Regions from separate parts of the Streptomyces sp. NBC_01017 genome, predicted to be linked through region 2. Evidence: riboswitches for the same ligand, from Rfam matches in the RefSeq annotation. Region 2 holds a riboswitch; each other region holds the start of a gene.
What was found. A riboswitch is a leader RNA that binds a small molecule or an ion and turns the genes downstream of it on or off. The one in region 2 is predicted to bind cobalamin.
Positions count from the first base shown of each region.

Region 1: it holds a riboswitch for cobalamin, as region 2 does, so the genes downstream of both, OG331_RS12405 (energy-coupling factor ABC transporter permease) here and OG331_RS34500 (prenyltransferase/squalene oxidase repeat-containing protein) in region 2, are expected to answer to the same signal.
Region 3: it holds a riboswitch for cobalamin, as region 2 does, so the genes downstream of both, metE (5-methyltetrahydropteroyltriglutamate--homocysteine S-methyltransferase) here and OG331_RS34500 (prenyltransferase/squalene oxidase repeat-containing protein) in region 2, are expected to answer to the same signal.
Region 4: it holds a riboswitch for cobalamin, as region 2 does, so the genes downstream of both, OG331_RS37405 (cobalamin biosynthesis protein) here and OG331_RS34500 (prenyltransferase/squalene oxidase repeat-containing protein) in region 2, are expected to answer to the same signal.

Region 1 covers NZ_CP108683.1:2,667,320-2,675,010, reverse strand. Annotated here, with positions in the region: gene cbiQ (cobalt ECF transporter T component CbiQ) at 1-453, opposite strand, end outside; gene OG331_RS12410 (energy-coupling factor ABC transporter substrate-binding protein) at 460-840, opposite strand; gene OG331_RS12405 (energy-coupling factor ABC transporter permease) at 852-1,553, opposite strand; cobalamin riboswitch at 1,583-1,769, opposite strand; gene OG331_RS12400 (Pls/PosA family non-ribosomal peptide synthetase) at 1,958-4,468, shown strand; gene OG331_RS12395 (non-ribosomal peptide synthetase) at 4,465-7,065, shown strand; gene OG331_RS12390 (TauD/TfdA family dioxygenase) at 7,090-7,691, shown strand, end outside.
Region 2 covers NZ_CP108683.1:7,506,986-7,514,676, reverse strand. Annotated here, with positions in the region: gene OG331_RS34515 (MBL fold metallo-hydrolase) at 170-1,198, shown strand; gene OG331_RS34510 (nuclear transport factor 2 family protein) at 1,262-1,714, shown strand; gene OG331_RS34505 (phosphotransferase) at 1,704-2,348, opposite strand; cobalamin riboswitch at 2,408-2,538, shown strand; gene OG331_RS34500 (prenyltransferase/squalene oxidase repeat-containing protein) at 2,656-3,891, shown strand; gene OG331_RS34495 (SCO2322 family protein) at 3,888-4,574, shown strand; gene OG331_RS34490 (CbiQ family ECF transporter T component) at 4,574-5,746, shown strand; gene OG331_RS34485 (ABC transporter ATP-binding protein) at 5,743-7,479, shown strand; gene OG331_RS34480 (ECF transporter S component) at 7,476-7,691, shown strand, end outside.
Region 3 covers NZ_CP108683.1:1,522,313-1,530,003, reverse strand. Annotated here, with positions in the region: gene OG331_RS07380 (SDR family NAD(P)-dependent oxidoreductase) at 1-2,431, opposite strand, end outside; gene metE (5-methyltetrahydropteroyltriglutamate--homocysteine S-methyltransferase) at 2,697-5,015, opposite strand; cobalamin riboswitch at 5,194-5,388, opposite strand; gene OG331_RS07370 (3-hydroxybutyryl-CoA dehydrogenase) at 5,639-6,508, opposite strand; gene aceB (malate synthase A) at 6,505-7,691, opposite strand, start outside.
Region 4 covers NZ_CP108683.1:8,143,875-8,151,565, reverse strand. Annotated here, with positions in the region: gene OG331_RS37420 (lysozyme) at 1-10, shown strand, start outside; gene OG331_RS37415 (anion permease) at 174-1,406, shown strand; gene OG331_RS37410 (hypothetical protein) at 1,459-1,680, shown strand; cobalamin riboswitch at 1,805-1,939, shown strand; gene OG331_RS37405 (cobalamin biosynthesis protein) at 2,039-2,980, shown strand; gene OG331_RS37400 (cobyric acid synthase) at 2,977-4,527, shown strand; gene cobN (cobaltochelatase subunit CobN) at 4,524-7,691, shown strand, end outside.

The DNA.
Region 1 (7,691 bases), 4.8 Mb from region 2:
CATGCGGTACGTCACCAGGGCGACGTCCACGACGGGCGCGGGCACTCCCGCCTTCACGAGACGGGGCAGCAGGTCGGACATGGGGGTGGTGAAGGCGAACAGCAGCACCCCGAGCGAGGCCGCCGAGGTGCGCAGCAGCAGTTCCCCGGCCCGCAGCGGGCCGTCGTCCGCGAGGGACACGAAGCCTTCCGGCCCGCCCACCTGGACGAGCAGGGTGACCGCGCCGGTCACGCAGAAGCCCAGCGGCACGCGGTAGGCACGCCACAGCCGCCGGCCCGGCACGCCCGCCGGGCCCAGCAGCACCACGAGGGACGTCAGGAGCACCAGGGCCGCGCCCGGCCAGGGCGGCAGTGAGATCGCGAGCAGGGTGAGACCGAGCCCGAGCACGGCCTTGTCCACGGGGTGACGGCGGCGCCAGCGACTGCTGTGCGCCGCCGCGTCGATCGGCAGCACGAGGGATCAGGCCCTTTCGGCCGTGGACTCCTCGGCGGTCGCGGCGCCACCGGCCGCGCTCTCGGCGTCCCGCGCCCGCTCCAGCGCCCGCTGCTCGCCCTGCCGCCGGCCCCGGTGCACGCCGAAGTAGTAGGCGAGGACACCGGCACCGAGCGCCGCCTGGAGGGAGAACAGCGCCGATTCGATCTCACCGGACGGCGGCTCGTACAGCGGCGAGAACCACGGCTCGTAGTCCGGCTCGATCTCGGTGATCGCCGATTCCGCCTCACCGTCGGCGCCCGTGAACGGCTCCTCCTTGTGGTCGCCGAGACCCAGGGCCAGCGGCAGGACCGCGAGCGCGGCCACGACGATCAGCAGCAGGACGTTGATCTTCGTGTTCCTGCTCATCGGGCTCTTGCTCATCGGGCCACCGCCTCGGTCTCGGTCCGGGACTGCTTCTTGGCGAGGAGCACGCCGAGCCGGGTCAGCTCGCCCTTGCTGGACTGCACCAGCAGCCGCATCACGAGCACCGTGAGCAGTCCCTCGCTCACCGCGAGGGGGATCTGGGTGACGGCGAAGATGGAGCCGAACTTGCCGAGCGCGCCCAGGAATCCGCTGCTCGGGTCGGGGAACGCGAGCGCCAGCTGGACGCTGGTGACGCAGTAGGTGGACAGGTCGGCGACGAACGCCCCGAAGAACACCGCCACCATCAGCGGCACGTCGTAGCGGCGCAGCAGTTTGTAGATCGCGTATCCGGCCCAGGGGCCGACGATCGCCATCGAGAAGACGTTGGCGCCGAGCGTGGTCAGGCCACCGTGCGCGAGCAGCAGCGCCTGGAAGAGCAGGGTGATGGTGCCCAGTACCGCCATGATCGGTGGCCGGAAAAGGATGGCGCCCAGCCCGGTGCCGGTCGGATGCGAGCAGCTGCCGGTCACCGAGGGCAGCTTCAGCGCGGACAGGACGAACGTGAAGGCTCCGGAGGCGCCGAGGAGCAGCGTGCTCTCGGGGTGCTCCCTGACCTCACGGGTGAGCGAACGGACTCCGTGGACTACGAACGGCGCGGACGCGACGCCCCAGGCGACCGCGTGCGCCGGCGGGAGGAAACCCTCGGCTATGTGCATGGCTCAGCAGACCCTCTCCAGCACCTCGTGGATGGTTGACGCGCCTTGGCCGGTCTCCTGGCTGACGGGTACCACCGCCCGTGCTCCGCCTTCCCGGGTCCCGAAGGACCCAGTGGCTGCCCGTGAGGGCCAGAGCCGGACTTCCCGATTCACAGTGGCGAGGGCCGCACCGGCATCACACCGGATTTCCCGTTCACCAAGGCGTGGTGACAGTAGTGCCCGTACAGCGTGGCTGACAAGCGCGCCTCGGGGGCGTGAAAGGGGCGTTCGCCCGCTCCATGGCCCGGGCGCGCGGCCCGACGACTCCGCAACCGTGTGTAAACCCTGGGTAACCGAATGCGGATCACTTACCAGAAGTTTGTGAATGCGGTGATCTGTCCGCGTTTCGGTGCCGAATCAAGTGCATGGAGGAATCCACGGCCCTGCTGGACGGATGCGGTGAACCGGCCGGCATCGAGAGAACCCTCGCCGCGGTGCTGGCCGAAGTCGTGCGGAGCGAGCAGGTGCCGGTCGACGGTCACTTCTTCGACGACCTGGGCGCCGACTCGCTTGTGATGGCGCACTTCTGCGCACGAGTCAGGAAGCGCGCGGATCTGCCGTCGGTGTCGATGAGGGACGTCTATCGGCACCCGACGATCAGGAGCCTGGCGACGGCGCTCGCGGATGCCGAGCCCATGCCCCGGTCCGAACCGGCGGCCGCGGTCACGGCACCGGAGGCCCCGGCCCCGGCCCCGACCGCGGCGGGCAAGCGGCAGTACGTCCTGTGCGGGGCCCTGCAGTTCCTGGCCTTCATGGCGTACCTCTACCTCCTCGCCTTCGGCACCGCCCTGGGCTACGGGTGGATCTCCGCCGGATCGGGCGCACTCGATGTGTACCTGCGCTCGGTCCTGTTCGGAGGTGCGGCCTTCCTGGCTCTGTGCGTCCTCCCCGTCCTCGTGAAGTGGACCCTCGTAGGCCGGTGGAAGCCTCAGCGCATACCCGTCTGGAGCGTGGCGTACGTCCGCTTCTGGATCGTCAAGACGCTGGTGCGGGCGGATCCCATGGTGCTGTTCAGCGGCTCCCCGCTCTACCTGCTCTACCTCAGGGCACTGGGCGCGAAGGTCGGGCGGGGCGCCGTGGTCCTCTCCCGGAACGTGCCCGTGTGCACCGACCTGTTCACCATCGGTGACGGCACAGTCGTCCGCAAGGACTCGTTCTTCCCCTGCTACCGGGCGCACGCCGGACAGATCCAGACGGGCCCCGTCACCATCGGCAGGAACGTGCTGGTCAGCGAGGCCACCGTCCTCGACATCGACACATCGCTCGGCGACGGGGCCCAGCTCGGGCACGCCTCCTCACTGCACCGCGGGCAGGCGGTGCCCGACGGCGAGCACTGGCACGGGTCCCCGGCGCAGCGGACCGACGTGGACTACCAGGTGGTGGGCCAGGCCCGCTGCGGCGCGGTGCGCAGAGCGACCCACAGCGTTCTGCAACTGCTGGTCGCGCTGGTCGTGTACGTACCCCTGGCGGTCGGCGGTGTGGCCGCGCTGCTCGTGGAGGTCCCGCAGCTCAGCACGGCTCTGGATCCGGGACCCGCGGTCTTCGCCGACGGGTCGTTCTACATCGAGGCCCTGGCGATGTCCTTCGTGCTCGTCTTCGGCGCCGTACCCGCCGGTCTCCTCGTCCTGACCGCCCTTCCGCGCCTGCTCAGCCTGACCATCACGCCGGGCAGGACCTACCGTCTGTACGGCTTCCACTTCGAGGCGCACCGGACGATCACGCTCCTGACCAACTGGCGGTTCCTGAAGCGTCTGTTCGGTGACAGCTCCGCCATCGTCCACTACCTGCGGGGCCTCGGATACGACCTCTCCCGCGTCGAGCAGACCGGGTCGAACTTCGGCACGGAGATGAAGCACGAGACGCCGTACCTGAGCTTCGTCGGGCGCGGCACGATGGTCGCCGACGGCCTGTCGATCATGAACGCCGACTTCTCCAGTACCGCGTTCCGGGTGTCCCGGGTGTCGATCGGGCCGCGCAACTTCCTCGGGAACCGGATCGCGTATCCCACGCGGGGCAGGACCGGCGACAACTGCCTCCTCGCGACGAAGGTGATGGTGCCGGTCGACGGGGAGGTCCGCGAAGGCGTCGGCCTGCTGGGCTCGCCGAGCTTCGAGATTCCGCGTTCGGTCCTGCGGGACAGCACCTTCGACCGGCTCAAGGGCCATGAGGAGCTGCGGCACGGCCTTGCCGCCAAGAACAGGCACAACGTCGCCACCATGGCCTGGTACCTGCTGTCGCGTTGGATCTTTACCTTCGTTCTCATCCTTCTCGTCACAGCGGCCGCGGAGTTGTACGGGCCGCTCGGCGTGTCCGGGATCATGCTGGCCGACGTCCTGGTCGTGCTGTTCACCATCGCGTACTTCGTGCTGGTCGAACGCGTCGTCACAGCGGTCCGTCCCCTGAAACCCCTGTTCTGCTCGATCTACACGCCGGACTTCTGGCAGCACGAGCGCTACTGGAAGGTGCCGTCGGAGACGTACCTACGGATGCTCAACGGCACCCCGTTCAAGAACGTCGCCTGGCGGTTGCTGGGGGTGAGGCTCGGCCGCATGGTCTTCGACGACGGCTGCCATCTGACGGAACGGGCCATGGCTGCCATCGGGGACGGCTGCACGCTCAACCTGGGAAGCGTGGTCCAGTGCCATTCGCAGGAGGACGGCGCCTTCAAGTCCGACCGGAGCACGATCGGCTCCGGGTGCACCCTCGGGGTCGGCGCTTTCGTCCACTACGGCGTCACGGTGGGCGACGGTGCGGTGCTCGCCCCGGACTCCTTCCTGATGAAGGGGGAGGCGGTCCCGCAGGAGGCCTCGTGGGGCGGGAATCCGGCACGGCCGATCCGCCCGTACGGCGAGGACGAGGTGAGGTCGGGCCCATGACATCCACGGCATCGACGGCATCGACGACAGCGACTGCGGAGGCCGGCCGGGCGTACTGGCGGGGTGTGCTCGCCGCCGGCGGGGTCACCACCCTCCCACGGTGGACCCTCGACCCGGTGACCGGTGTCGCCGAGCACGAGGCGCCGCTTCCCCAGGATCTGACGGACGCGCTGAGCCGCCTGACGGACGATCTGGCGGTACCCCTGCGCACGGCGCTGCTCGCCGCGCACGCCAAGGTTCTCGCCGCCCTGTCCGGCGAACACGAGGTCACGACCGGTTACGTCGCCGTACCGGCCGCGCCGCCGCTGCCCTGCCGGCTGACCGTCGAACCCGGCTCGTGGCGGACGCTGGTGCTCCACACCCACCGGGCCGAGTCGGAACTGCTGCGGCACAAGGACTTCCCCGTCGACGGACTTCGGCGTGCGGCGGGCCTTCCCGGACCGGCCGGCGAGGCCGAGTTCGATCCGATCGGCGACGGCGGCGAACTCGCCGGGAACGCCGTGCTGCGGCTGGCCACACCGCGGCCGGGCGAGTCGCCCACGCTGCGGCTGCGGTACCGGACCGACGCGCTCGACGCGGACTGCGCCGCGAGGATCGTCGGCTACCACCTCACCGCGCTCACGCTCATCGCGGCCGATCCGGACGCCGCGCACGACCGGCAGAGCCTGCTCTCGGCCGAGGAGCACCGCTTCCAGCTCGAAGGACTCGCCGGCCCCCGCCGTGAACTGCCCGACCACCGCTTCCACGAGCTGTTCGAACAACGCGTCAGGACGCACCCCGACGCCATCGCGGCCGTACACGGCGACCAGCGGTGGACCTACCGGGAACTCAACGCGCGGGCGAACCGGCTGGGGCGTGCCCTCCTGGCGCGGGGGCTGGGCCGTGAAGGGGTCGTCGCGGTGGTGACCGAGCGGAACCTGGACTGGACGGCCGCCGTCCTGGCGGTCCTCAAGGCCGGCGGGGTGTACCTGCCCGTCGAGCCGCACTTCCCGGCCGACCGCATCGCGACCATGCTCACGCGGGCCGGGTGCCGACTCGTGCTGACGGAGCCGGGCAGCACCGCCATGCTCGACGGGGCCCTCGACGCGCTGCCCGCGGTCCGGGCGCTGTCCGTCGACGCCGCCTACGCGGAGGGCCACGCGGACTCCGACCTCGGCGTCGGCGTCGCACCGGACCAACTCGCCTACATTTACTTCACGTCCGGCTCCACCGGCGAGCCCAAGGGAGCCATGTGCGAGCACGCGGGCATGCTCAACCACCTCTACGCCAAGATCGACGACCTGGGGATCGGCGAGGGTCAGGTGGTCGCCCAGACCGCGCCCCAGTGCTTCGACATCTCGCTGTGGCAACTGGTCTCCGCGCTGCTGGCCGGCGGGCGGACCCTGCTCGTGGAACAGGACGCGATCCTGGACGTCCCGCGGTTCGTCGACACGATCGACCGCGGCGGGGTCGGCGTCCTCCAGGTCGTGCCGTCCTACCTCGACGCGGTCGTGGCCTACCTGGAGCGGCACCCGCGCGCGCTGCCGGACCTGCGATGCGTGTCGGTCACCGGCGAGGCACTGAAATGGGAGCTCGTACAGCGCTGGTTCGCGGCCGAGCCCGGCATCGGGCTGGTCAACGCGTACGGGCTGACCGAGACGTCGGACGACACCAACCACGAGGTGATGGACCGGGCGCCGGACAACGGACGGATCTCGCTCGGCTCGCCGATCAGCAACGTGCACGTCCACGTCGTGGACGAGCACCTGTCACCGGTGCCGCTCGGCGCCCCCGGTGCGATCGTCTTCTCCGGGGTGTGCGTCGGCCGCGGCTACGTCAACGACCCGGAGCGCACCCGGAAGGCCTTCGTACCGGATCCGCACCACGCGGGCCGACGGCTCTACCGGGGCGGCGACTACGGCCGCTGGGTGCCCGGGGGCAAGCTGGAGTTCCTCGGCCGCCAGGACACCCAGGTCAAGATCCGCGGCTTCCGGATCGAGATCGGCGAGGTCGAGAGCGCCATGCTGCGGGCACCCGGGGTCCGCGACGGCGCGGTGGTGGCCGTCGAGGGGGCCGGCCAGGGCGGACGCCTGGTGGCCTTCTACTCCGGTGACGGCTCGCTGGACGACGCCGACCTCAGGGACCGGCTGGGCCGGTCGCTGCCCGAGTACATGGTCCCCTCGGAGTTCCACTGGCAGGAGAACCTGCCGGTGACCGCCAACGGCAAGGTCGACAAGAAAGCGCTCACCGCGCTCGCCGCGCAGGTCAGCGCCGTGGTGCCGGATGCCGGATCCGCCGGCACCGGACTCGACATGGCCGAGGAGGGCCGCGACACGCCCCGCACGCCGACCGAACGGCGGCTGGCCGCCCTGTGGGCTCAGGTCCTCGGCATACCGGAGCACACGATCCGCCGGCACGACCACTTCTTCGACCGTGGCGGCACCTCCCTCGCGGCGGTGCGGCTCGCGATCGCCCTGGACCGTGCCGTGGACATCAAGGACCTCACGCGCCACCCGGTGCTGGCCGACCTGGCCCGCGTCGTCAACGGCAGGTCCCCAGCCGCCGCGCCACCGGCCTCCGCGGCCGGCGTCGGCCCCGCACCACCGGCTTCCTCCTGAACCCGCGACCGAAAGGAGACCGAGATGCCGACCTCGCCCCCTGTGCCGATGCTCGACGTCGACCTTCAGCCCGGCAAACCCCCCATCCTGCGCGCCGACTCCACCGGCGACGCGGTGAGTTGGGCCGCCGAGCACCGGGACGCGGTGCGCGCCGTCGTCGCCGAGCACGGGTCGGTCCTGGTCCGTGGCCTCGGGCCGGCCGACCAGGCCGGGACCGCCGCCGTCTTCCGGCGGCTGGCCGCCGGTCTGATGACCGAGAAGGAGGCTTTCGCATCCCGGCGGACCTACGCCGACGGCGTGTACTCCTCGTCGAAGTGGCCGCCGCACCAGCCGATGTGCATGCACCATGAGCTCAGTTACACCCTGGAGTTCCCCGGTCTGATGCTGTTCGCCTGCCTCAGTGCCCCCGACGTCGGCGGCGCGACCGCGCTGGCCGACGCACCGACCGTGCTGGGCGCGCTGCCCACCGATCTCGTCGAGCGGTTCCTGAGGGAGGGCTGGCTGCTCACCCGCAACTACAACGAGGAGATCGGGGCATCCCTGACCGACGCCTTCGGCAGCGAGGACCGCGGTGCGGTCGAGAGCTACTGCCGGGCGGCCGCGATCGAGTTCGAGTGGCAACCCGA
Region 2 (7,691 bases):
TCTGTCTCCATCTGTGGCTCTGACGATCCATCAGATATCCCTGAACTGATACCAGTTCCACTCCGAGGAGTCCACGGACCGCACATGGATGACTCGGGCTCCCATCGAAACGCGTTCTAGTTATAGTGGCCGGGTCGGCCGGAAACGTGTCGCGGCGATTGGGGAGCCCATGGCGCAGGTGTACGACCACGGCGGCGGCGTCCGGTCCATCCAGGTCCCCATCCCCGACAACCCACTCGGCCACACCCTCGTCTACGTCGTCGACACCGACCGCGGCCCGGTGCTGATCGACACCGGCTGGGACGACCCGGCCTCCTGGGACACCCTCACCGAGGGCCTGGTGGCCTGCGGCACCGCGCCCGCCGACATCCACGGCGTGGTGATCACCCACCACCACCCCGACCACCACGGACTGTCCGGCAAGGTGCGCGAGGCCTCCGGTGCCTGGATCGCGATGCACGCGGCGGACGCGGCGATCGTGCGGCGCACCCGCACCACCCAACCCGAGCGCTGGTTCACCTACATGGCGGCCAAGCTCACGGCGGCCGGCGCCCCCGACGCGCACGTGGCCCCCCTGCGCACGGCCCGCCGCCCGAGCACGCTGCCCGGCTTCTCCCCCGCCGCCCCCGACCGCGAGATCGTCCCCGGCGACCTCCTCGACCTCCCCGGGCGCCGCCTGCGCGCGATCTGGACCCCGGGCCACACACCGGGTCACGTCTGCCTGCACCTGGAGGAGGACCACCCGGCCCGACTCCCCGGCCATGGACGCCTGTTCTCCGGCGACCACCTGCTGCCCCGGATCACCCCGCACATCGGCCTGTACGAGGACCCCGACGACACGACCGTCACCGACCCCCTCGGCGACTACCTCGCCTCGCTCGAACGCGTGGGCCGTCTCACCCCCGCCGAGATCCTCCCGGCCCACCAGCACACGTTCACCGACGCCCCGGCCCGCGTGAGCGAGTTGCTGACCCACCACGAAACCCGCCTCACCGACCTCCTCACCCTCCTCGCCGCTCCCCTCACCCCCTGGCAGCTCGCCGAACGCATGGAGTGGAACCGGCCGTGGGAGCAAATCCCGTACGGATCACGGAACATCGCGATCGCGGAGGCGGAGGCCCATGTGCGGCGACTGGTGAAGCTGGGGCGGGCGGAGGCGGTGGCGGGGAGTGAGCCGGTGACGTACGTGGCGGTGTGAAGCATCACCATGAACGCCATGAACGCCACGAACACCGTGCACGCCATGAACGCCGTGAACGCCATGGATCCCTTGGAGCTGCTGCTCGCCGAGCGAGCCTGCGAGCGCCTCGTCATCGACTTCGTCCACCGCCTCGACCTCGGCGAACCGGCCTCCGTCGCCGAGTTGTTCACCGAGGACGGCACATGGGAGTGGCCGGCGGGTGAGCGGCTCGTCGAGGGGCGGGACGCGCTGGCCGCGTACTTCGGCTCCCGTCCCGCCGACCGGCTCTCGCGGCGCCTGATGTCCAACGTCCTCGTGACGGTGACGTCCCCCGGCACCGCGACGGCGACCTCGTACTTCACGACGTACCGCGTCGACGGCCACGGAGGCGGCCTGGTCCCGCCGGGGCCTCCGGTTCAAGTGGGCCACTACGAGGACACGTTCCGCCGGTCCCCGGCCGGCACCTGGCTGCTGTCCGGCCGAGTCCTCCACCTGGCCTTCGGCGGCCCGACGCCGCGACCGCCTAAGGCATGAACGACCGAACCAACTCCTCGGCCTCACCGAGCACTTCGACCTCCCGCACGGTCATCGTCGGGTGGGCGGCCCGTCGGCGCAGGGCCTCCGTCAGGCCGTCACCGGTGAGGTCGCAGGGGTCGGCGAGGAGGGCGGCGAGCGTGGCGCGGACGGGCTCGGCGAACTGCTCGTCCACCAAGGCCACCTGCGCGAGGATCACCGCGGACATGCCCCAGTCGAGGCCCGGGTCGCCCTCCTCCGCGTTGGCCCAGTCGATGACGTAGGGGCCGTCGGGCGTGAGCATCACGTTCTCCGGGTGGAGGTCCAGGTGGACCACACGGCCGGGGACGGTGTGCAACTGTCGCAGGAGGCGGGCCAGCATCGCCCCGGACTCGCGCGGGTCGATCCGTCCCGCGACGAAGGCCTCCAGCATCGTCGGCCCGTACAGGCGCTGCATGACCAGCTCGGAGCGCGAGGAGTCGGCGAGCCGCACCCGGGGCACCGGGTAGCCGTGGGCGCGCAGACGTTCCATCAGGGCGCCCTCGGCGAGGCCGTCGGCGTAGCCCTCCCGGTCGCGGCGCAGCACCCACGCCTCGTCGATCTCGTACACGTCGGACGCGCGCCCCGAACCGAGCAGCCGTCCCGTCCTCCCCATGATCCCCATGCGGCCGAAGCTACCCCCGCTCACAGCCTCCCCTCAGCCGCTTCCCTACGGGCCGGTAGAGTGGCCGCGTCGTCATCACACCCGTACGGGGGAAAGCCGGTGCAAATCCGGCGCTGACCCGCAACCGTGAACCGGTCGTCGAAGGCCGGTGAGCCGGATCGCCGCGTACGGGACAGTGACCGGCTCACGTGCACCGGCAGCCTGCCGGAGCGCGGCACCGTCGAGGTATACGGAGCCGAGCCGCCGGGGGTTTTCCCTGTGCTGCCCGGTTCCCCTTAGGGAAGGGCACCCGCCGATCATGTACGTCCGCCGCAGCGCAGCGGTCCTGGCCGCCACCGTCGTGATCGGCGCGGCCGCGCCCGCCGTAGCCGCCGACCCGACCCCCTCCACGTCGCCGTCGCAGGCGTTCCCCGCCGAGCTGTACGGCGACTCCGACCCCACGTACGACGGCATCTGGCGCCAGTCCCTCGCGCTGCTCGCGCAGGACACGGTGGACGTGAAGCCGGCGAAGGGGGCGGTGGACTGGCTGGTCGGGCAGCAGTGTGCGAACGGGGCCTTCGCGCCCTACCGCGCGGACACCAGCGCGGACTGCGGCGCCAAGACCATGATCGACACCAACAACACGGCCGCCGCCGTCCAGGCACTGGCCGCGCTCGGCGGGCACGACGCCGTCGCCGACAAGGCGGTGTCCTGGCTGAAGTCGGTCCAGAACAAGGACGGCGGCTGGGGCTACACCCCGGGCGGGGCCACCGACGCGAACTCGACGTCGGTCGTGGTCGGCGCGCTGGCCGCCGCCGGCGAGAAGCCCGCGGAGGTCGTCAAGGGCGGCAAGTCCCCGTACGACGGCCTGCTCGAACTCGCCCTGCCCTGCAAGGGCGCCGACGCGGGTGCCTTCGCGTTCCAGCCGGACAAGAAGGGCGGCCTGGCCGCCAACGCGGACGCGACCGCGGCGGGCGTCGTCGGCACGCTCGGCAAGGGCCTCGTGGTGAGCCCCGGCAAGCAGTCGGACCCGTCCTGTACGGACACCGGCTCCGCGACCCCCGAGCGGGCCGCGGCCAACGGCGCCTCCTACCTCACGCAGGCCCTCGCCAAGGAAGGCCACCTGAAGTCCGCCCTCCCCGGCGCCGAGGACCAGCCCGACTACGGCAACACGGCCGACGCGGTCGTCGCCGTCGCCGCGCAGAGCGGGGCGAGCGCCGCCCGGAAGCCGCTGGCCTGGCTGGAGCAGAACTCCTCGAAGTGGGCCGTGCAGAGCGGCCCGGCCGCCTACGCCCAGCTGATCTTCGCCGCCCACGCGACCGGCGCCGACCCGCGTGACTTCGGCGGCACGGACCTGGTCAAGCAGCTCAACGCGACGGGCCCGGCTCCGCAGTCGGCGCCCAACGGGTCGGTGACGACGTCGGCGACGGCCTCGGACAAGCAGGAGGACGACGACAACGGCTTCGGCGTGTGGTGGTTCGTCGGCGTGTGCCTGGTCGCCGGCATCGGCGTCGGCTTCCTGCTGAGCGGCCGCAACAAGGCCAAGCGATCGTGATCCGCCGCACCCTCACCCTCCTCCTGGCCGCGCTGGTCCTCGTGACCGGCGCGGCCCAGGCCGCCAAGGCGACCGGCTACCGCTACTGGTCCTTCTGGGACCGCGACGGCGACAAGTGGACGTACGCCACCCAGGGCCCCTCCACCGCCCGCCCCTCCGACGGCGACGTCCAGGGCTTCCGCTTCGCGGTGAGCGAGGACTCGAAGGACGCCGCCCGGCCGAGGGGCGCGGCCGTGTTCGCGGTGATCTGCGCGCGGACGCCCGCGCAGGACGGCAAGAAGCGGGTGGCTCTGGTCATCGACTTCGGTACGACGGCCGACGCCCCGTCGGGCGAGACGCCCCCGGCCCGCCGCACCGTGTGCGCCCGCGTCGCCCCGGACGCGACCACCGCAGAGGCCCTGGCCACGGTGGCGAAGCCCCTCCGGTACGGCACGGACGCGCTGTTGTGCGCGATCGGCGGCTACCCGGAGCAGGGGTGCGGGGAGCAGGTGGCCGGCGGCGACAAGTCGACGACGGCGTCCCCGAAGTCGCCCTCCGAGGCGTCGTCCTCCGCGGATTCGTCCTCCGCTGAGAAGAAGGACGCCTCGGACGACGGTCCGTCCCTGGGCCTGGTGGCGGGGATCGCCGTGGTGGCGGTGCTGGGCGCGGCAGCGGTCTGGCAGGCACGGCGGCGGCGAGGCTGATGGCAAGCCGCCCCAGCCGGCCCGCGGGCATTCGTGCCGGGGCGGCGCCCGTCCCGAAGAGCGCCGGCACCGCACCGGCGCCGGCAGGCGGCCCCACCCCCCAGCTGCGTCCCCGCGCACAGCTCCACCCCGGCGCCTGGTGGCTCTGGGCCCTCTCCCTGGGCACCGCGGCCACCCGCACCACCAACCCCCTCCTCCTCACCCTCCTCATCGCCACGTCCGCCTACGTGGTGGCGACGTGCCGCCCGAACACCCCCTGGGCCCGCTCCTATTCGGCCTTCGTCAAGCTCGCCCTCGCCGTCCTCCTCATCCGCCTCTTCTTCGCCGTGGCCCTCGGCTCCCCCATCCCCGGCACGCACGTGGTCGTCACCCTCCCCGAAGTCCCCCTCCCCGGCTGGGCCCAGGGCATCCGCCTGGGCGGCAGGGTCACCGCCGAGGCCGTCGTGTTCGCCCTGTACGACGGCCTGAAGCTGGCCACGCTGCTGATCTGCGTGGGTGCGGCGAACGCCCTCGCCAACCCCACTCGTCTGCTGAAGTCCCTCCCGGGTGCCCTGTACGAGATGGGCGTGGCGGTGGTCGTCGCCCTCACCTTCGCCCCCAACCTGATCGCCGACGTGCAGCGCCTGCGCGCCGCCCGGCGTCTGCGCGGCCGACCCGACCGCGGCCTCCGCGGCCTCCTGCACGTCGGACTCCCGGTCCTGGAGGGCGCGTTGGAGCATTCGGTCGCCCTCGCCGCCGCGATGGACGCCCGCGGATACGGCCGTACCGCACAGGTCCCCGCCGCCGTCCGCCGCACCACCACCGTCCTCACCCTGGGCGGCCTGCTGGGCGTCTGCGCGGGAACGTACGGCCTCCTCACCGCCCAGGGCGCCGCCTACGGCCTGCCCGTCCTCCTCGCCGGCCTGGCCGCCGCGCTGGCCGGCCTGTGGCTCGGGGGCCGTCGTACCCCTCGGACCCGCTACCGCCCCGACCGCTGGGACGTCCGCGCCTGGCTGGTCACCGGTTCCGGCGTCGCGGTGGCCGTACTGCTCACCCTCGCCGCCTCCCGGGACCCCGGGGCGCTGCACCCCGGTGTGGTCCCCCTGGTCGCCCCGACCCTGCCCCTGTGGCCGGCGGCGGCCGTGCTGCTGGGCCTGCTGCCCGCCTTCGTGATCCCCAAGGAGCCGTCGTGATCCGCTTCGAGGATGTATCGGTGACCTACGACGGTGCCGTCGAACCCTCCGTCCAGGGTGTCGACTTCGAGGTGCCGGAGGGCGAGCTCGTCCTCCTGGTCGGGCCGTCGGGCGTGGGCAAGTCCACCGTCCTCGGCGCCGTCAGCGGCCTGGTCCCGCACTTCACCGGCGGCACCCTGCGCGGCCGTGTCACGGTGGCCGGCCGCGACACCCGCACCCACAAGCCGCGCGAACTCGCCGACGTGGTGGGCACGGTGGGGCAGGACCCCCTCTCCCACTTCGTCACGGACACGGTCGAGGACGAACTCGCCTACGGCATGGAGTCGCTGGGCCTGGCCCCCGACGTGATGCGCCGCCGCGTGGAGGAAACCCTGGACCTCCTCGGCCTCACCGACCTCCGGTCCCGCCCCATCGCCACCCTCTCCGGCGGCCAGCAGCAACGCGTCGCGATCGGCTCGGTCCTCACCCCGCACCCCAAGGTCCTCATCCTCGACGAGCCGACGTCGGCCCTCGACCCGGCCGCCGCGGAAGAGGTCCTCGCGGTCCTCCAACGCCTGGTCCACGACCTCGGCACCACGATCCTGATGGCCGAACACCGCCTGGAACGCGTCATTCAGTACGCCGACCAGGTCGTCCTGCTCCCCGCCCCCGGATCGGCACCCGTCCTGGGCACCCCGGCGGAGGTCATGGCCGTATCACCGGTGTACCCCCCGGTCGTGGCCCTGGGCCGCCTGGCGGACTGGTCACCGCTACCGCTGACGGTCCGAGACGCTCGAAGGCAGGCAGCGGACCTACGGCAACGGCTCGAGACACGGGACGACATCGCCGCCCAGGGGCGCGGGGCTGTACTCGATTTGCGGCTACCGCCGCGTGGGCGCGACCAGCCACAACGGACCGGCAGTCGCGACGAATCCGCACCCCCCGCCCCCGTGGGCGCCCGCTGGTTCCGCCGCAAACACACCCCCACCACCCCACCCTCCCCCCACACGGCCGAAGTACAAGCCCTCGCCGTGACCCGCGACCGCATCCAAGCCCTACGCCACGTAGACCTCACCGTCACCCCCGGCGAAACCATCGCCCTCATGGGCCGCAACGGCGCCGGAAAATCCACCCTGCTCAACACCCTGGTCGGCCTCGTGGAACCGTCCGCCGGCAAGGTGCACGTAGGCGGAGCCGTCCCGCACCGCACCCCGCCCCGCGACCTCGTACGCAAGGTGGGCCTCGTCCCCCAGGAACCCCGCGACCTGCTCTATGCCGACACGGTCGCAGCCGAGTGCACGTCAGCCGACGCCGACGCCGGTGCAGCCCCCGGCACCTGCCGCACCCTCGTCTCCGAGCTCCTCCCGGACATCCCGGACGACATCCACCCCCGCGACCTCTCCGAGGGCCAGCGCCTCACCCTCGCCCTGGCCGTCGTACTGACCGCCAAGCCGCCGCTTCTCCTGCTCGACGAGCCGACCCGTGGTCTGGACTACGCGGCGAAGGCCCGTCTGCTCGGCATGCTGCGTGGGCTCGCCGCCGAGGGGCACGCCATCGTCCTGGCCACCCACGACGTGGAGCTGGCCGCCGAACTGGCCCACCGGGTGATCCTGCTCGCCGACGGAGAGGTCATCGCGGACGGCCCGGCGGCGGACGTGGTGGTCGCCTCCCCTTCCTTCGCCCCGCAGGTGGCCAAGATCCTGGCCCCGCAGAAGTGGCTCACGGTCGCCGAGGTACGGGAGGCCCTGGCATGACAGGCCACTCCGCTCACCCCACGCCCCAGGCCCGAGCCGTCCGCCTGGGCCCCCGCTCCATCGCCGCCCTGGCCCTCGTCAGCGCGGTCGGGGTCGCGGCGTTCGGCTGGCCGTTCCTGACCCCACCCACCTCCCAGCTCAGCGCCCACGCCCAGGACGCCCCCTGGCTCTTCTCCGCTCTCCTGGTCCTCCTCGTCGCGGTCGTCGCCGCC
Region 3 (7,691 bases), 6.0 Mb from region 2:
GATGCGGGCCGACCTCCAGCAGCACGTCGACGCCCGCGTCCAGGGCGTGTTCGACGGCAGCTGCGAACCTGACCGGCTCGCGGACGTTGCGCCACCAGTGGTCGGCGTTCAGTCCGCCCGCGGGCACCGGGCCGCCCGTGACGGAGGAGATCAGCGCATCGGTGCTCCCACCCGGGGCAAGCCCGGCCAGTGCGGCGGCCAGCGGGCTCCGGATGCGCTCCATGGCCGGGCTGTGGAAGGCGTAGTCGAGGTCCATGAGCCGGAAGAACAGGTCCCGGGCCGCCAACTCCTCGCCCAGTGCCTTGAGTTGGTTCACCGGCCCGGCGATCGCCACGTCCCTCGGACTGTTCACGGCGGCCACGACCAGGCCCGGGTACCCCGTCAGGACCCGCTCCGCCTCGGCCGGCGGCAACCCGGCCGAGGCCATGCGGCCCTGGCCCGCCGTGGCGGCCTGGGCGCGGCTTCGCTCGGCGATCACCCACGAGGCCTCCGTCGGAGTCAGCGCACCGACGGCGTACGCGGCGGCCACCTCTCCGACGCTGTGCCCGAGCGCGACCGTCCACTTCACGCCCCGCTCGCGCAGGACCGCGACGATCCCGGCCTGCACCGCGAACAGCAGCGGCTGGGCCACCTCCGTGGCCTCCAGCCCCCACTCGTCCGCCGGGCGGCGCAGCTGAGCGACGACCGACCAGCCCAGCCGGGGCGCCAGCGCGGCATCGACTGCCTCCACCTCGGCCCGGAACACCGGGTCGGCGTCCAGCAGGTCCGCGGCCATCCCCGCCCACTGCGAACCGTTGCCCACGAAGACCAGCCCGACCCGGCCATGCTCGACGGCCTCACCCGTCACGCCCTCGCCGGACAGGATCCGCGCGGCCTCGTGCGGGGACGAGGCCAGCGCCACCCGGCGGTAGCGGTGCCTGGCCCGGCGGACGCCGGCGGTCGCGGCGATGTCGTAGAACGCATCCGCGCCCCCTGACTCGGCCGCTCCCGCGGACTCCACCGTTTCGACCGGGGCCGCCAGTTCGCCCGGCGCGCTGCGCGCCAGCCGCGCGGCCAGCCGCCGCGCCGCCTCCCCGGCCGCTTGCGGACTGCGCCCCGAAGCGATCACCGGCAGCTCGCCCGCGGTCTCGGCCCGGGGCCGTGGCGGCATGGCCGGTGGCGGGCCGACGACCACATGGGCGTTGGCCCCGCCGAACCCGAAGGAGTTGACGCCCACGAAGCGCCGCCCCTTCCCCGGCCGCAGCGGACGCGCCCGGTCGACCGGCTCCAGCCCCAGCCCGCCGAAGTCGATGGCGGGGTTGAGCGGTTCCAGGTGCAGCGAGGCGGGGATCGTGCCGTGGCGCAGCACCGCGAGGGCCTTGAGCAGCCCCGCCATGCCGGACGCGGGTTCCAGATGCCCCAGGTTGGACTTCACCGACCCGATGGGCAGCGGGCCGACAGTGCGTGCGGCCCCCAACGCCCGGCCGAGCGCCGCGCATTCGGCCCGGTCTCCCGCTTGCGTACCCGTGCCGTGCGCCTCCACGTACGCCACCTCGTCGGGCGTGATCCCCGCCCGCTCGTACACCCGTCGCAGCAGTTCCTCCTGTGCCCGCGCACTGGGCAGAGCCAGTCCGGTGGTGCGTCCGTCGCAGTTGCTGCCGTACCCGGCGATGACCCCGTGGATCCGGGTCCCTTCCGATAGCGCGTCGGCCAGCGGCTTCAGGACCAGCACGCCCGCGCCCTCGGCCCTGACGAACCCGTCGGCGTCCGCCGAGAACACCGCGCAACGGCCCCGTTTCGACAGCATCGAAGCCTGACTGAACCCGACGAATGCACTCGGGTTCAGCAGCACGTTGACCCCGCCCGCCAGCGCCACACGGCTGCCGCCCGACGCGAGTTCCCGGCAGGCACGTTCCACGGCCACCAGCGACGACGAGCAGGCGGTGTCGATCGCCATGCTCGGTCCGCGCAGGTCGAAGAAGTGCGACAGCCTGTTCGCCGCGATCGAATGGGCATAGCCCGCCATGGAATAGGCGTTCATCTGACGGGACTTGAGCATCTGCAGCCCGCCGTAGGAGAAGTCCGAGATGCCGACGAACACGCAGGTGTCGGAGCCTGCCAATGTCCCGGGGTCGATGCCCGCGTCGTCCAGCGCCTCGACGGCCGTCTCCAGCAGCAGCCGGTGCTGCGGGTCCATGTGGGCTGCCTCCCGCGGCGAGATGCCGAAGTAGTCCGCGTCGAACCCCGCGATGTCCGCCAGGAACGCGCCTCGCGCGGTGTACGACTTCCCGCGCCGTGCCATCGCCGTGTCGACGAACCGCGCGGCCTCGAAGCGGTCCTCCGGAACCGCCCCGACCAGGTCACGCCCGGCCTCCAGCGCCTCCCACAGCCCGGCCAGATCCACGATCCCGCCGGGCAGCCGGCACCCCAGGCCCACGATCGCGAACGCCATCCCCACACCCCATCCCTGAACCCCGCGCAGTCGGACGGCAGGTCAAAGGGGGGCGCCGCCAGCGGCTCCGTCCTCGCGATCAGCCCCGAGTCACCGTCACCACCAGTAAAGTTGATGTCACATTGAGTAGTCATCACTCACACGGCTGAAAAAGGATCATGCGCATCGACCGGCGCCCCAACGCGTCACCACGGTGATGACCCCGTCGTGGATCTGCCGGGGAGCGGAACTCGGGCGTCCGCTCCCCGGCAGATCGCTCCCGGTCTCAGGACGCGGGGAGTTCCTCACGGACCGTGCGGGCCGCTGCGACCAGGTTCTCCAGCGAGGCGCGCGTCTCGGGCCAGCCGCGGGTCTTCAGGCCGCAGTCGGGGTTGACCCAGAGCCGTTCGGCGGGGATGGCCTTGAGCCCGGTGCGCAGCAGGGACGCCGCCTCCTCGGCGCTGGGGACGCGCGGGGAGTGGATGTCGTACACGCCGGGGCCGGCCTCGCGCGGGTAGCCGTGAGCGGCGAGTTCGCGGGCGACCTGCATGTGCGAGCGGGCGGCCTCCAGGCTGATGACGTCGGCGTCGAGGTCGTCGATGGCCTGGACGATGTCGCCGAACTCGGCGTAGCACATGTGGGTGTGGATCTGGGTGTCCGGACGCACGCCGCCCGTGCTGAGCCGGAACGCCTCCGTCGCCCAGGCCAGGTAGGCGGGGTGGTCGGCGGAGCGCAGGGGCAGGGTTTCGCGCAGCGCGGGTTCGTCGACCTGGATGACCGAAGTCCCGGCCGCCTCCAGGTCGTTGACTTCGTCGCGCAGGGCGAGGGCGACCTGCCGGGCGGTGTCGCCGAGCGGCTGGTCGTCGCGGACGAAGGACCAGGCGAGCATGGTGACCGGGCCGGTGAGCATGCCCTTGACCGGGCGGGAGGTGAGGGACTGGGCGTACCGCGTCCAGCGCACCGTCATCGGCTCGGGGCGGGAGATGTCGCCGGCCAGGATCGGCGGACGGACGTAACGGGTGCCGTAGGACTGGACCCAGCCGTGCTGCGTGGCGAGGTAGCCGGTGAGCTGCTCGGCGAAGTACTGGACCATGTCGTTGCGTTCGGCCTCGCCGTGCACGAGGACGTCGATCCCGGTCTTCTCCTGGAAGGAGATGACCTCCTGGATCTCGGCCTTGATGCGCTCCTCGTACCCCGTGGCGTCGATTCGCCCGGCGCGCAGGTCGGCGCGTGCGCTGCGCAGTTCGCCGGTCTGCGGGAAGGAGCCGATGGTGGTGGTCGGCAGCAGCGGCAGGCGGAGATGGGCGCGCTGCGCGGCGGCCCGTTCGCCGTACGGCTGTGAGCGGCGGGTGTCCGCGTCCGTGACCGCCGCCGCCCTGGACCGGACGGCCGGGTCGCGGGTGATCGGCGAGCCGGCGCGGGACGTCAGGTCGGCCCGGTTGGCGGCGAGTTCGGCGGCGATGGTGTCGGTGCCCTGGGCGAGGCCCTTGGCGAGGGTGACGATCTCTGCGGTCTTCTGCCTCGCGAAGGCCAGCCAGCGCAGGACCTGTGGCTCGATGTCCCGCTCCAGGCCCGTGTCCAGGGGCACATGGAGCAGGGAGCAGGAGGCGGCCGCGTCGACCCGGTCGGCCAGCCCGAGCAGGGTGCCCAGGGTGGACAGGGACTTCTCCAGGTCGTTGACCCAGATGTTGCGGCCGTTGACCACGCCGGCGACCAGGCGCTTGCCGGGCAGTCCGCCGACTGCGGCGAGCGCGTCGAGGTTGGTGGCGGCGGCCTCGGTGAAGTCCAGCGCCAGCCCGTCGACGGGGGCCTTCGCCAGCACCGGCAGGGCGTCGCCGAGCCGGTCGAAGTACGAGGCGACCAGCAGCTTCGGGCGGTCGGTGAGGGCACCCAGATCGCGGTAGGCGCGCTCGGCGGCGTTCAGCTCGGCCGGGGTGCGGTCCTGCACGAGGGCGGGCTCGTCCACCTGCACCCATTCGGCGCCGGCCGCGCGCAGGTCGGCGAGGACCTCGGCGTACACCGGCAGCAGGCGGTCCAGGAGGGTGAGCGGCTCGAAGTCCGCGGCGACCCCGGGCGCGGGCTTGGCGAGCAGCAGGTAGGTGACTGGGCCGACCAGAACGGGGCGGGCGGTCAGACCCAGCGCCAGGGCCTCCTTCAGCTCGGCGACCTGCTTGGCCGAGTCGGCCGTGAAGACGGTGTCCGGGCCCAACTCCGGCACCAGGTAGTGGTAGTTCGTGTCGAACCACTTCGTCATCTCCAGCGGCGCCACGTCCTGCGTGCCGCGGGCCATGGCGAAGTAGCCGTCGACGGTGTCGGCCTCGACGGCGTCCCGGTGACGCTCGGGGATCGCGCCGACCATGACGGTGGTGTCCAGGACGTGGTCGTAGTACGAGAAGTCGCCCGTCGGGACCTCGTGGATGCCGGCATCGGCCAGCTGACGCCAGTTGGCGGCGCGCAGTTCGGCGGCCGTGGTGCGCAGGGCGTCGGGCGTGACGCGGCCCTTCCAGTAGCCCTCGATCGCCTTCTTCAGTTCCCGGTTCGGGCCCTGGCGGGGGTAGCCGTACACGGTGGCCCGTGCTGCCGCGGCTGCGGACTTCGTGGTCACGGAGATCTCCTTCGCGAGATGAATCCCTGGGATCCCGGGGACGGGACGAGAGCGCGAAGGGGCGACGAACCGGACGGGCAGAGCGTGCGCGGCTGGGCACGGTCGTCCGCCTGGTATGTACGCCGACCCGCCCTCGAGGTCACCGGGATGTCCGCGCACGAGTTGTCCGCGCGCGGGCAGTTGGCAGGTCTTCGGACTCGCGGGCACGTCCTCCTGACCGGAGGACACCTACTGGCCGTCGCTTCCCAGGCCCTTTCGTCGGGCCCAGTGCGGATGACGGCGGTCGCTCCCACTCACCGCTGCGGGGCAGTCCCGGATTCCCACCGGGTTCCCTCTTGCGACGCATCCCACCTGGCGGGCGGGGCGAACCAGCTGCACCGGCCAGCCTACGGGGTGGCACCTCGGAGGGAGGACGGCGTCCGTCATTCGGATCGTGAAATGGGACACCCGAGTGCCGGGAGTGCCCGGCAGTTCCCCGAGTTCCCCGAGCGTCCCTGGGGTCGCAACGCCACAGGGCGGGAAGCGCGCCGCATCCGCGCCTCCCGCCCTTCCCCCGTGTGCGCCGCGGGAACCCTCACTCCCGGCGGCGACGCGGGCCCCTCAGCCCGCGTCGTACCAGGCCCTCAGTCCTGGTCGTGGATGTGGAACCCGCGGCCGGTCTTCCGGCCGAGCAGTCCCGCCTCCACCATCCGCTGGAGCAGCGGGGGAGGCGCGTAGAGGGGTTCCCTGAACTCGTCGTAGAGCGACTCGGCGATCGAGGCGACGGTGTCGAGGCCGATCAGGTCCGCGAGCTTCAGCGGGCCCATGGGGTGGGCGCAGCCGAGCTCCATGCCCGTGTCGATGTCGGCGGCGGTGGCGAAGCCGGACTCCGCCATCCGGACCGCGGACAGCAGATACGGGATGAGCAGGGCGTTGACGACGAAGCCTGCCCGGTCCTGGGAGCGGATGACGGTCTTGCCGAGCGCGCGGGTCGCGAAGTCCTCGACGGCGGCGATGGTCGTCCCCGACGTGTGCAGCGAGGTCACGACCTCCACCAGGGGCAGCACCGGCACCGGGTTGAAGAAGTGCAGGCCCACCACCCGGTCCGCCCGGCCGGTCGCCATGCCGAGCCGCATGACGGGGAGTGAAGAGGTGTTGGTCGCCAGCACCGCCTCCGGGTCCTCGACGATCTTGTCGAGCGTCGCGAAGACCTCGGTCTTGGCGGCCGGGTTCTCGATGACCGCCTCGACGACGAGCTGCCGGTCGGCGAGATCGTCCAGGCTGCCGCTGAAGACCATGCGGGCGAGGGCGTCCCGCGCCGCGGCCTCCTCCAGCTTGCCGCGGCGCACCGCGCGGTCGAGCGATGCCGCCACCCGGTCCCGTGCCGCGCGGGCCGCGACCGCGTCCACTTCGCAGACCACGGTGTCGAGCCCGGCCCGTGCGCACACCTCGGCGATCCCGGCCCCCATCAGCCCGCCGCCGACCACCCCGACGCGCCGGATGCCCCCGCTCACGCGCCGGCCTCCGTCCGCTTCACGAGGTGCCGGGTGTACGCGTCCGGGGTGAAGAACTGCGGCAACTCGCCTGCCAGCGCCGTCCGTTCGAACAGGGCACGGATCTCGTCGACGGGCGCCCACGGGTATTCGGCGCCGAGCGCGACGACCTCGTCGTCGAGCAGCCGCAGCACCGTCTCCCGGTCGATGACCCGGTGCCGGAGCCACTGCCAGATCTGCACGCGGGCGATCTCGGCGGTGGCCGCGTCCTCCATCAGGCCGTACAGGGCGACGGCGCCCTGCCCGCGCAGCCAGGCGGCGAAGTAGCGCAGCGCGACGGCGATATTGCTGCGGACGCCCTCCGCGGTCGGCGGCCCGCTGATCCTTCGCACCGACAGCAGGTCGGCCGCGGTCACCTCGACGTCGTCGCGGGTACGGTCGAGTTGGTGGGGCCGATCGCCGAGGACACCGTCGAAGACCTCGCGGCAGACGGGGACCAGCCCGGGGTGGGCCACCCAGGAGCCGTCGAAGCCGTCCTCGGCCTCGCGCTCCTTGTCGAGCCGCACCTTGGCGAGCGCGGCCTCGTTCGTGTCCGGGTCCTTGCCGGGCACGTGGGCGGCCATGCCGCCGATGGCGTGCGCGCCGCGACGGTGGCAGGTGCGCACGAGGAGTTCGGTGTACGCCCGCATGAAGGGGGCGCTCATCGTCACCTTCGCCCGGTCGGGAAGGAGGAAGTCGGTGCGGTGACCGAAGGTCTTGATCAGGCTGAACAGGTAGTCCCAGCGGCCCGCGTTGAGTCCCGCGCTGTGCTCACGCAGTTCGTAGAGGATCTCCTCCATCTCGAACGCGGCGGTGATCGTCTCTATGAGGACCGTGGCGCGGATCGTGCCGCGGGGGATACCGAGCAGTTCCTGGGCGAGGACGAAGACGTCGTTCCACAGACGCGCCTCGTACCGGTTCTCCAGCTTCGGCAGGTAGAAGTACGGACCGTACCCGGCGTCGATCTGGCGCTGGGCGCAGTGGAAGAAGTACAGACCGAAGTCGACCAGGGCGGCGGGCACGGGCCGCCCGTCCAACTCCAGGTGCTCCTCGTCGAGATGCCAGCCACGCGGGCGGACCATGACGGTGGCGAGCCGGCCGCTCTCGCCGAGCCGGTATTCCTTGCCCTCCGCCGTGGTGAAGTCGATACGGCGCTCGACGGCGT
Region 4 (7,691 bases), 640 kb from region 2:
AGGCTACTGACCGTGCGGCGCCTGGGCCGTGCGATGACCGTGGGAGCGGGCCTCCTCGATCGGACGATTAACCCCCTCCACCGGACACCGTGCGGCTCACCCCAGTTCACCTTCCGTTCATTCAGGTTACCTACGTTCATCCAGCCAATGACCTCGAACGATTGCCTGGGTAAATGGAAAACTTCTCGCTGATCCTCGCGATTGTGGTCGTAACCGCACTCGCGTTCGATTTCACGAACGGTTTCCACGACACCGCCAACGCGATGGCCACCACCATCTCGACCGGTGCGCTCAAGCCCAAGGTCGCGGTGGCCATGTCCGCCGCGCTGAACCTTGTAGGCGCTTTCCTCTCCGTGGAGGTCGCCAACACGATCTCCAAGGGTCTCGTCGACGAGACCGGCATCCGTCCCGAGGTCATCTTCGCCGCGTTGGTCGGCGCGATCCTCTGGAATCTGCTGACCTGGCTGGTGGGCCTGCCTTCCAGCTCCTCGCACGCCCTGATGGGCGGTCTGATCGGCGCCACCATCGCCTCGGCCGGCGTCGGCGCGGTCCACGGCGACGCGCTCGTCACCAAGGTGCTGATCCCGGCGATCGCCGCCCCGCTGGTCGCGGGCATCGCAGCGCTGCTGGCCACACGCCTGACCTACTCGCTCGGCAAGAAGGCCGACGGCGAGTCCGCCAAGAAGGGCTACCGCGCCGGCCAGATCGCCTCGGCCGGCCTGGTCTCCCTGGCCCACGGCACCAACGACGCGCAGAAGACGATGGGCATCATCACCCTCGCCCTGGTCGCCGGCGGCACCCTCGCGCCCGACTCCGACCCGCCCATGTGGGTCATCCTCTCCGCGGGCCTGGCCATCGCGCTCGGCACCTACCTCGGCGGCTGGCGCATCATCCGCACCATGGGCAAGGGCCTGACCGACCTTCAGCCGCAGCAGGGCTTCGCCGCCCAGACCAGCGCGGCCACCGTCATCCTGGCCTCCTCGCACCTCGGCTTCTCCCTGTCCACCACGCACTCCGTCTCCGGCGCGGTGATGGGCGCGGGCCTCGGCCGCAAGGGCGGCGTGGTCCGCTGGTCGACGGCGACCCGCATGTTCGTCGCCTGGGGCCTCACCCTCCCGGCGGCCGCGCTGGTCGGCGCGATCGCGGAGTACGTGACGGGCTTCGGCGCCTGGGGCACGGCCGTCGTCGCGGTCTTCCTCGTCGCCTCCAGCGCCGCGATCTGGAAGATCTCCCGCCGCGAGGTCATCGACCACACCAACGTCAACGAGTCCGACGAGCCGGCCGGCGTGGTGACCACGGCCATGGCCGCCGTGACCCCGCCGCCCGCGGGCACGGCGACCGAGGAACTCACGGCCACCATCCCGGCCCAGTCCTCGGAGCCCAAGCCTTCGAAGGCCTCGGTCTGACGCACCCAGTCACTCCAGTCACTCCCCCTCACTCACTCGAGAAAGCAGAAGCATGAAGATCGACTGGGCGGCACTCGGCTCCGTCTTCGGCGTCAGCCTCGTGGTCACCGTGGCCCTGGTGGGCCTGTTCACCCTCGGCATCGCGGGCCTGTCCCGGCGCGAACGAGCCGTGGCGCAGGGCGACTCGGCCTCTCTCGCGGTCACGGGCGCGTACGCGTGCTTCGCGGCCTGCGCGGCGGCAGTGGCGTACGGCATCTATCTGATCGTGGCCTGACGCACGGCGCGCATCACCTGAAACACCCGAGGTGCGGGACGGATCACCGTCCCGCACCTCACTGCTGTGTGGGCCTTCGCACACTCTCCCTTCGCAGGTCAACGGCAAGTTGACGGCCGTTCCAACCCCGTGGTGGACTGCCGGAGCCATGTGCGGCGGCAGGAGAGGAAGCCGGTGTGAATCCGGCGCGGTCCCGCCACTGTCACCGGGGTAGATAGCCCCGGGAGCCAGGAACTCTCCCCGCCGATCTCGTCGAACCAGGGCGCGGACACCCTGAGTGAGGACATAACGCGATGCACGCCTGCCGATCGACATGCAGAACCGGACCCTCGTCTGACTCGACGATCGGCTGACCCCGATGCGTGCCGATCGCGTCTTCGCGTACGGCGCCGCCGCCGGCCTTCTCGGTGATCTGCTGCTCGGCGATCCTCGCCGGGGGCATCCGGTCGCCGTGTTCGGACGGACCGCCGCCGCCGTGGAACGGGTGTTGTGGCGTGACCACCGCGCATGGGGTGCGGTGCACACCGCCGTGTGCGCCGGTGGCGCCCTGGCGCTCGGTGCCGCCGCAGCCCGTGCCGTACGTACCTCGCCCGCCGCCTCCGTCGCGCTGACCGGCGCTGCCACCTGGGCGGTCGTCGGGGGGACTTCGCTCGCCCGGGAGGCCCGGGTCATCGGGCAGGCGCTCGAAGCGGGGGACATCGAGGGCGCACGTGCCCGGCTGCCGCATCTGTGCGGGCGGGACCCGCAGGCGCTGGACGCGGACGGGATCGCACGGGCGGTCGTGGAGTCCGTCGCCGAGAACACCTCCGACGCGGTCGTGGGCGCGCTGGTGTGGGGCGCCGTGGCCGGCATTCCCGGGCTGGTCGGGTTCCGGGCCGTGAACACGCTCGACGCCATGGTCGGGCACAAGTCGCCCAAGTACCGCCGCTACGGCTGGGCTTCCGCGAGGCTCGACGACGTGGCGGGGTGGCCGGGATCGCGGCTGACCGCCGTACTCGCCGCCGTCGCCGGGGCCGACCCCCGTGGAGCGGTACGGGCCTGGCGTACCGACGCGGCGGCGCATCCGAGTCCCAACGCCGGTCCCGTGGAGGCCTCGTTCGCGGGGGCGCTCGGGGTGCGGCTGGGCGGGACGCTGTCCTACGGCGGACGCGTCGAGCATCGGCCCGTGCTGAACGGGGACGGGCGGGCCGTCGGCACGCAGGACATCGAACGGGCCGTACGGCTGTCGAAGCGCGTGGGCTGGCTGGCGCTCGGCGTCTGTGCCGCCGCGCGCCGCATCGTGAAGGGGCGTACCTCATGACGGGCGGTGGTCTCCTCGTCGCCGGCACCACGTCCGACGCCGGCAAGAGCGTCGTCACCGCCGGGATCTGCCGGTGGCTGGTGCGGCAGGGAGTGAAGGTCGCGCCGTTCAAGGCGCAGAACATGTCCCTCAACTCGTTCGTCACGCGCGAGGGCGCCGAGATCGGGCGGGCGCAGGCCATGCAGGCACAGGCCTGCCGGGTCGAGCCGACCGCGCTGATGAATCCCGTGCTGCTCAAGCCCGGTGGCGAGCAGAGCAGTCAGGTCGTGCTGCTGGGCAAGCCGGTGGGTGAGCTGAGCGCACGCGGTTTCTTCGGGGGGTCCGGGGGGTCGTCCCCCGGGACGAGGCTGCACGGCGGGCGGCAGCAGCAGCTGCTCGGGACCGTGCTCGACTGTCTCGCCGAGTTGCGGGGCACGTATGACGCGGTGATCTGTGAGGGGGCCGGCTCTCCGGCGGAGATCAATCTGCGGCGGACCGACATCGTCAACATGGGGATCGCCCGCAATGCCGGGCTGCCCGTGCTGGTGGTGGGTGACATCGACCGCGGTGGCGTGTTCGCCTCCTTCTTCGGGACGGTCGCCCTTCTCTCGCCCGAGGACCAGGCGCTCGTCGCCGGGTTCCTGGTGAACAAGTTCCGCGGGGACGTCAGCCTCCTGGAGCCGGGCATCGACATGCTGCACGGCCTCACCGGACGCCACACCTACGGCGTCCTCCCCTTCCAGCACGGCCTCGGCATCGACGAGGAGGACGGGCTGCGGGTGTCCCTGCGCGGGACAGTGCGGGAGTCGAACGTCGCCCCGCCCCTCGGCGAGGACGTGCTGCGGGTCGCCGTCTGTGCCGTCCCGCTCATGTCCAACTTCACGGACGTCGACGCCCTCGCCGCCGAACCCGGTGTCGTGGTGCGGTTCGTGGACCGGCCCGAGGAGCTGGCGGACGCCGATCTCGTCATCGTGCCGGGGACCCGGGGGACGGTCCGGGCGCTGGAGTGGCTGCGGGAGCGGGGGCTCGCGGAGGCCCTGAAGCGCAGGGTCGCCGAAGGACGGCCCGTCCTCGGCATCTGCGGCGGCTTCCAGGTTCTCGGCGAGCACATCGAGGACGAGGTCGAGAGCCGACAGGGTCATGTCGAGGGGCTCGGTGTCCTGCCCGTGCGGGTGCGGTTCGCCCGCGAGAAGACCCTCACCCGGCCGGCGGGAGAAGCCCTCGGCGCGCACGTCGCGGGGTACGAGATCCACCACGGGGTCGCCGAGATCCATGGCGGGGAAGCCTTCCTCGACGGCTGCCGGGTCGGCCAGACCTGGGGCACGCACTGGCACGGCTCGCTGGAGTCGGACGGTTTCCGGCGGGCCTTCCTGCGCGAGGTGGCCGCCGCCGCGGGCCGCCGCTTCGTGCCGGCCCCCGACACGTCGTTCGCCGCGCTGCGCGAGGAGCAGCTCGACCGGCTCGGCGACCTGATCGAACAGCACGCTGACACGGACGCGCTCTGGCGGCTCATCGAGTCGGGCGCGCCGCAAGGACTGCCTTTCATTCCACCGGGAGCGCCCGCATGAGCACTGTGTTGTTGTTGTCGACCGCCGACACGGACCTGCTGGCGGCCAGGGCCGCCTCCGGTGCCACGTACCGGATCGGCAATCCGACCCGCGTGGATGTCGCCGAGGAGCTGCCCGCGCTCATCGAGGGCTCGGACATCGCCGTCGTACGCCTGCTGGGCGGCAAGCGGGCCTGGGAGGACGGGCTCGCCGCGCTGAAGGCCGCGGGCATCCCGACCGTGCTGCTCGGCGGCGAGGCCGTCCCGGACGCGGAGTTGATGGCCGAGTCGTCCGTCCCGGCCGGTGTGGTGGCCGAGGCGCTGAGGTATCTCGTCGAGGGCGGGCCGGCCAACCTCACCGAACTCGCGCGGTTCCTCTCCGACACCGTGCTGCTGACGGGCGAGGGGTTCGTCGAGCCGCAGAAGATGCCGGAGTACGGCGTCCATGGCGAGCGGCCCTTCGTCGAGGGCCGTCCGACCGTCGGCGTGCTCTTCTACCGGGCGCATGAACTGAGCGGCAACACCGGCTTCGTGGACACCCTGTGCGACGCCGTCGAGGCTCGGGGGGCCAACGCCCTTCCCGTGTACTGCGGTTCGCTGCGCGGCGCGGACCCGGAGCTGTACGAGATCCTCGGCAGGGCCGACGCCCTGGTCGCCACCGTCCTCGCGGCCGGCGGCACGCACGCCTCGCAGGCGTCGGCGGGCGGCGACGAGGAGGCGTGGGACATCGGCAGGCTCGCCGAGCTGAACGTGCCGGTGCTGCAAGGCCTTTGCCTCACCTCCTCGCGGGCCGCGTGGGACGAGTCCGACGCCGCCCTCTCCCCCATGGACGCGGCGATGCAGGTCGCGATCCCCGAGTTCGACGGACGGCTCGTCACCGTGCCGTTCTCCTTCAAGGAGCAGGGCCCGGACGACGTGCCCGTGTACGTCGCCGACCCGGAGCGGGCGGGGCGGGTCGCCGGGATCGCCGTACGGCACGCCCAGTTGAAGCACAAGGCGAACGGCGAGAAGAAGCTCGCGCTCGTCTTCACCGCCTACCCGACCAAGCACTCGCGTGTCGGCAACGCGGTGGGCCTGGACACGCCCGCCTCGGCGGTGCGGGTGCTGGACGCGCTCAGGGACGCCGGGTACGGCCTCACCGAGTACCCGGACAACGGCGACGAACTGATCCACCGGCTCATCGCGGCGGGCGGGCACGACGTCGAGTGGCTCACCGAGGACCAGCTGGCGGCCGCGCCCGCTCGCGTGCCGCTCGCCGACTATCAGGCGTGGTTCGACAAGCTCGACCCCGAACTCAGGGACGGCATGCTTCAGGCGTGGGGCGAGCCGCCGGGGTCGCTGTACGTCGACGGGGACGACATCGTCCTCGCGTCGCTCCAGTTCGGGAACGTCGTCGTGATGATCCAGCCGCCGCGCGGCTTCGGCGAGAACCCGATCGCGATCTACCACGACCCGGACATGCCGCCGTCGCACCACTACATGGCGGCGTACCGGTGGCTGGACAACAGCTTCGGCGCCGACGCGATCGTGCACATGGGCAAGCACGGCACGATGGAGTGGCTGCCGGGCAAGGGGCTGGGACTCAGCGGCGGGTGCGCGCCGGACGCGGTCCTCGGGGACCTGCCGCTGATCTACCCGTTCATCGTCAACGACCCGGGCGAGGGCACCCAGGCCAAGCGGCGTGGACACGCCACCGTCGTCGACCACCTGGTGCCGCCGATGGCACGGGCCGACACCTACGGCGACCTGGCCAAGCTGGAGCAGCTGCTCGACGAGTACGCGCTCGTCTCCGACCTGGACCCGACGAAGGCCCCGGCGGTGCGCGCGCAGATCTGGACGCTGGTCAAGGCGGCCGAGCTGCATCACGACCTGCATGTCGACGACCAGCCGGACGACGACGACTTCGACGAGTTCGTCATGCACATCGACGGCTATCTGTGCGAGATCAAGGACGTGCAGATCCGCGACGGACTGCACATCCTCGGCGGCGGGCCGGAGGCGGAGCCGCGCGTGAACCTCGTGCTCGCCGTGCTGCGCGCCTCGCAGGTGTGGGGCGGACAGGCCAATGCCCTGCCGGGCCTGAGGGCCTCGCTGGCCGCTCACTTCGGGCTCGACGAGAAGGTGCTGCTGGGCGAGCCGGGCGCACCGTTGAAGGTGCCGGTGGAGCTGTCGGATCTGGTCGACGGCCCCGCGCGCACGGCCGCCGACGCGATCGACCTGCTGGAGCAGCTGTGCCGGCGGATCGCGGAGGGCATGGAGGAGCGCGGCTGGGCGGTTGCGGAGAGCCGTGCGCTGATCCGTGACGTCCTCGGCACCGAACTGCCGGACGCCGTCGCCGTGTTGGAGTTCGCCTGCAACGAGGTCGTGCCGCGTCTCGCCCGGACGACGGACGAGATCGGGCACATCCTCAAGGCGCTGGACGGCGGTTACGTCCCGGCCGGTCCGTCGGGTTCGCCGACGCGCGGGCTGGTCAACGTCCTGCCGACCGGGCGGAACTTCTACTCCGTCGACCCCAAGGCCATTCCGTCCAGGCTGAGCTGGGAGGTCGGGCAGTCGCTCGCCGACTCGCTGGTCGCGCGGTACCTCCAGGACACCGGCGAGTACCCGAAGTCGGTCGGCCTGACCGTCTGGGGCACGTCCGCGATGCGCACCCAGGGCGACGACATCGCCGAGATCCTCGCGCTGCTGGGCTGCCGCCCGGTCTGGGACGACGCCTCGCGCCGGGTGACCGGCTTCGAGGTCATCGGCCTGGAGGAGCTCGGACGGCCGCGCATCGACGTCACGGTGCGCATCTCCGGCTTCTTCCGGGACGCCTTCCCGCACGTGGTGGGGCTGCTCGACGACGCGGTCCGCAAGGTCGCCGAGCTGGACGAGCCCGCCGACCGCAACTACGTGCGCGCACACGCCGACGAGGACACCGCCGAGCACGGCGACCGGCGGCGCGCCACGGCCCGTATCTTCGGCTCGAAGCCGGGCGCCTACGGTGCCGGCCTGCTGCCGCTGATCGACGCCCGGAACTGGCGCTCCGACGCCGACCTCGCCGAGGTGTACGCCGTCTGGGGCGGCTACGCCTACGGGCGCGGGCTCGACGGGCGGGCGGCGCGCGGCGACATGGAGACCGCGTTCAAGCGGATCGCCGTCGCCGCGAAGAACGTCGACACCCGCGAGCACGACCTCGTCGACGCC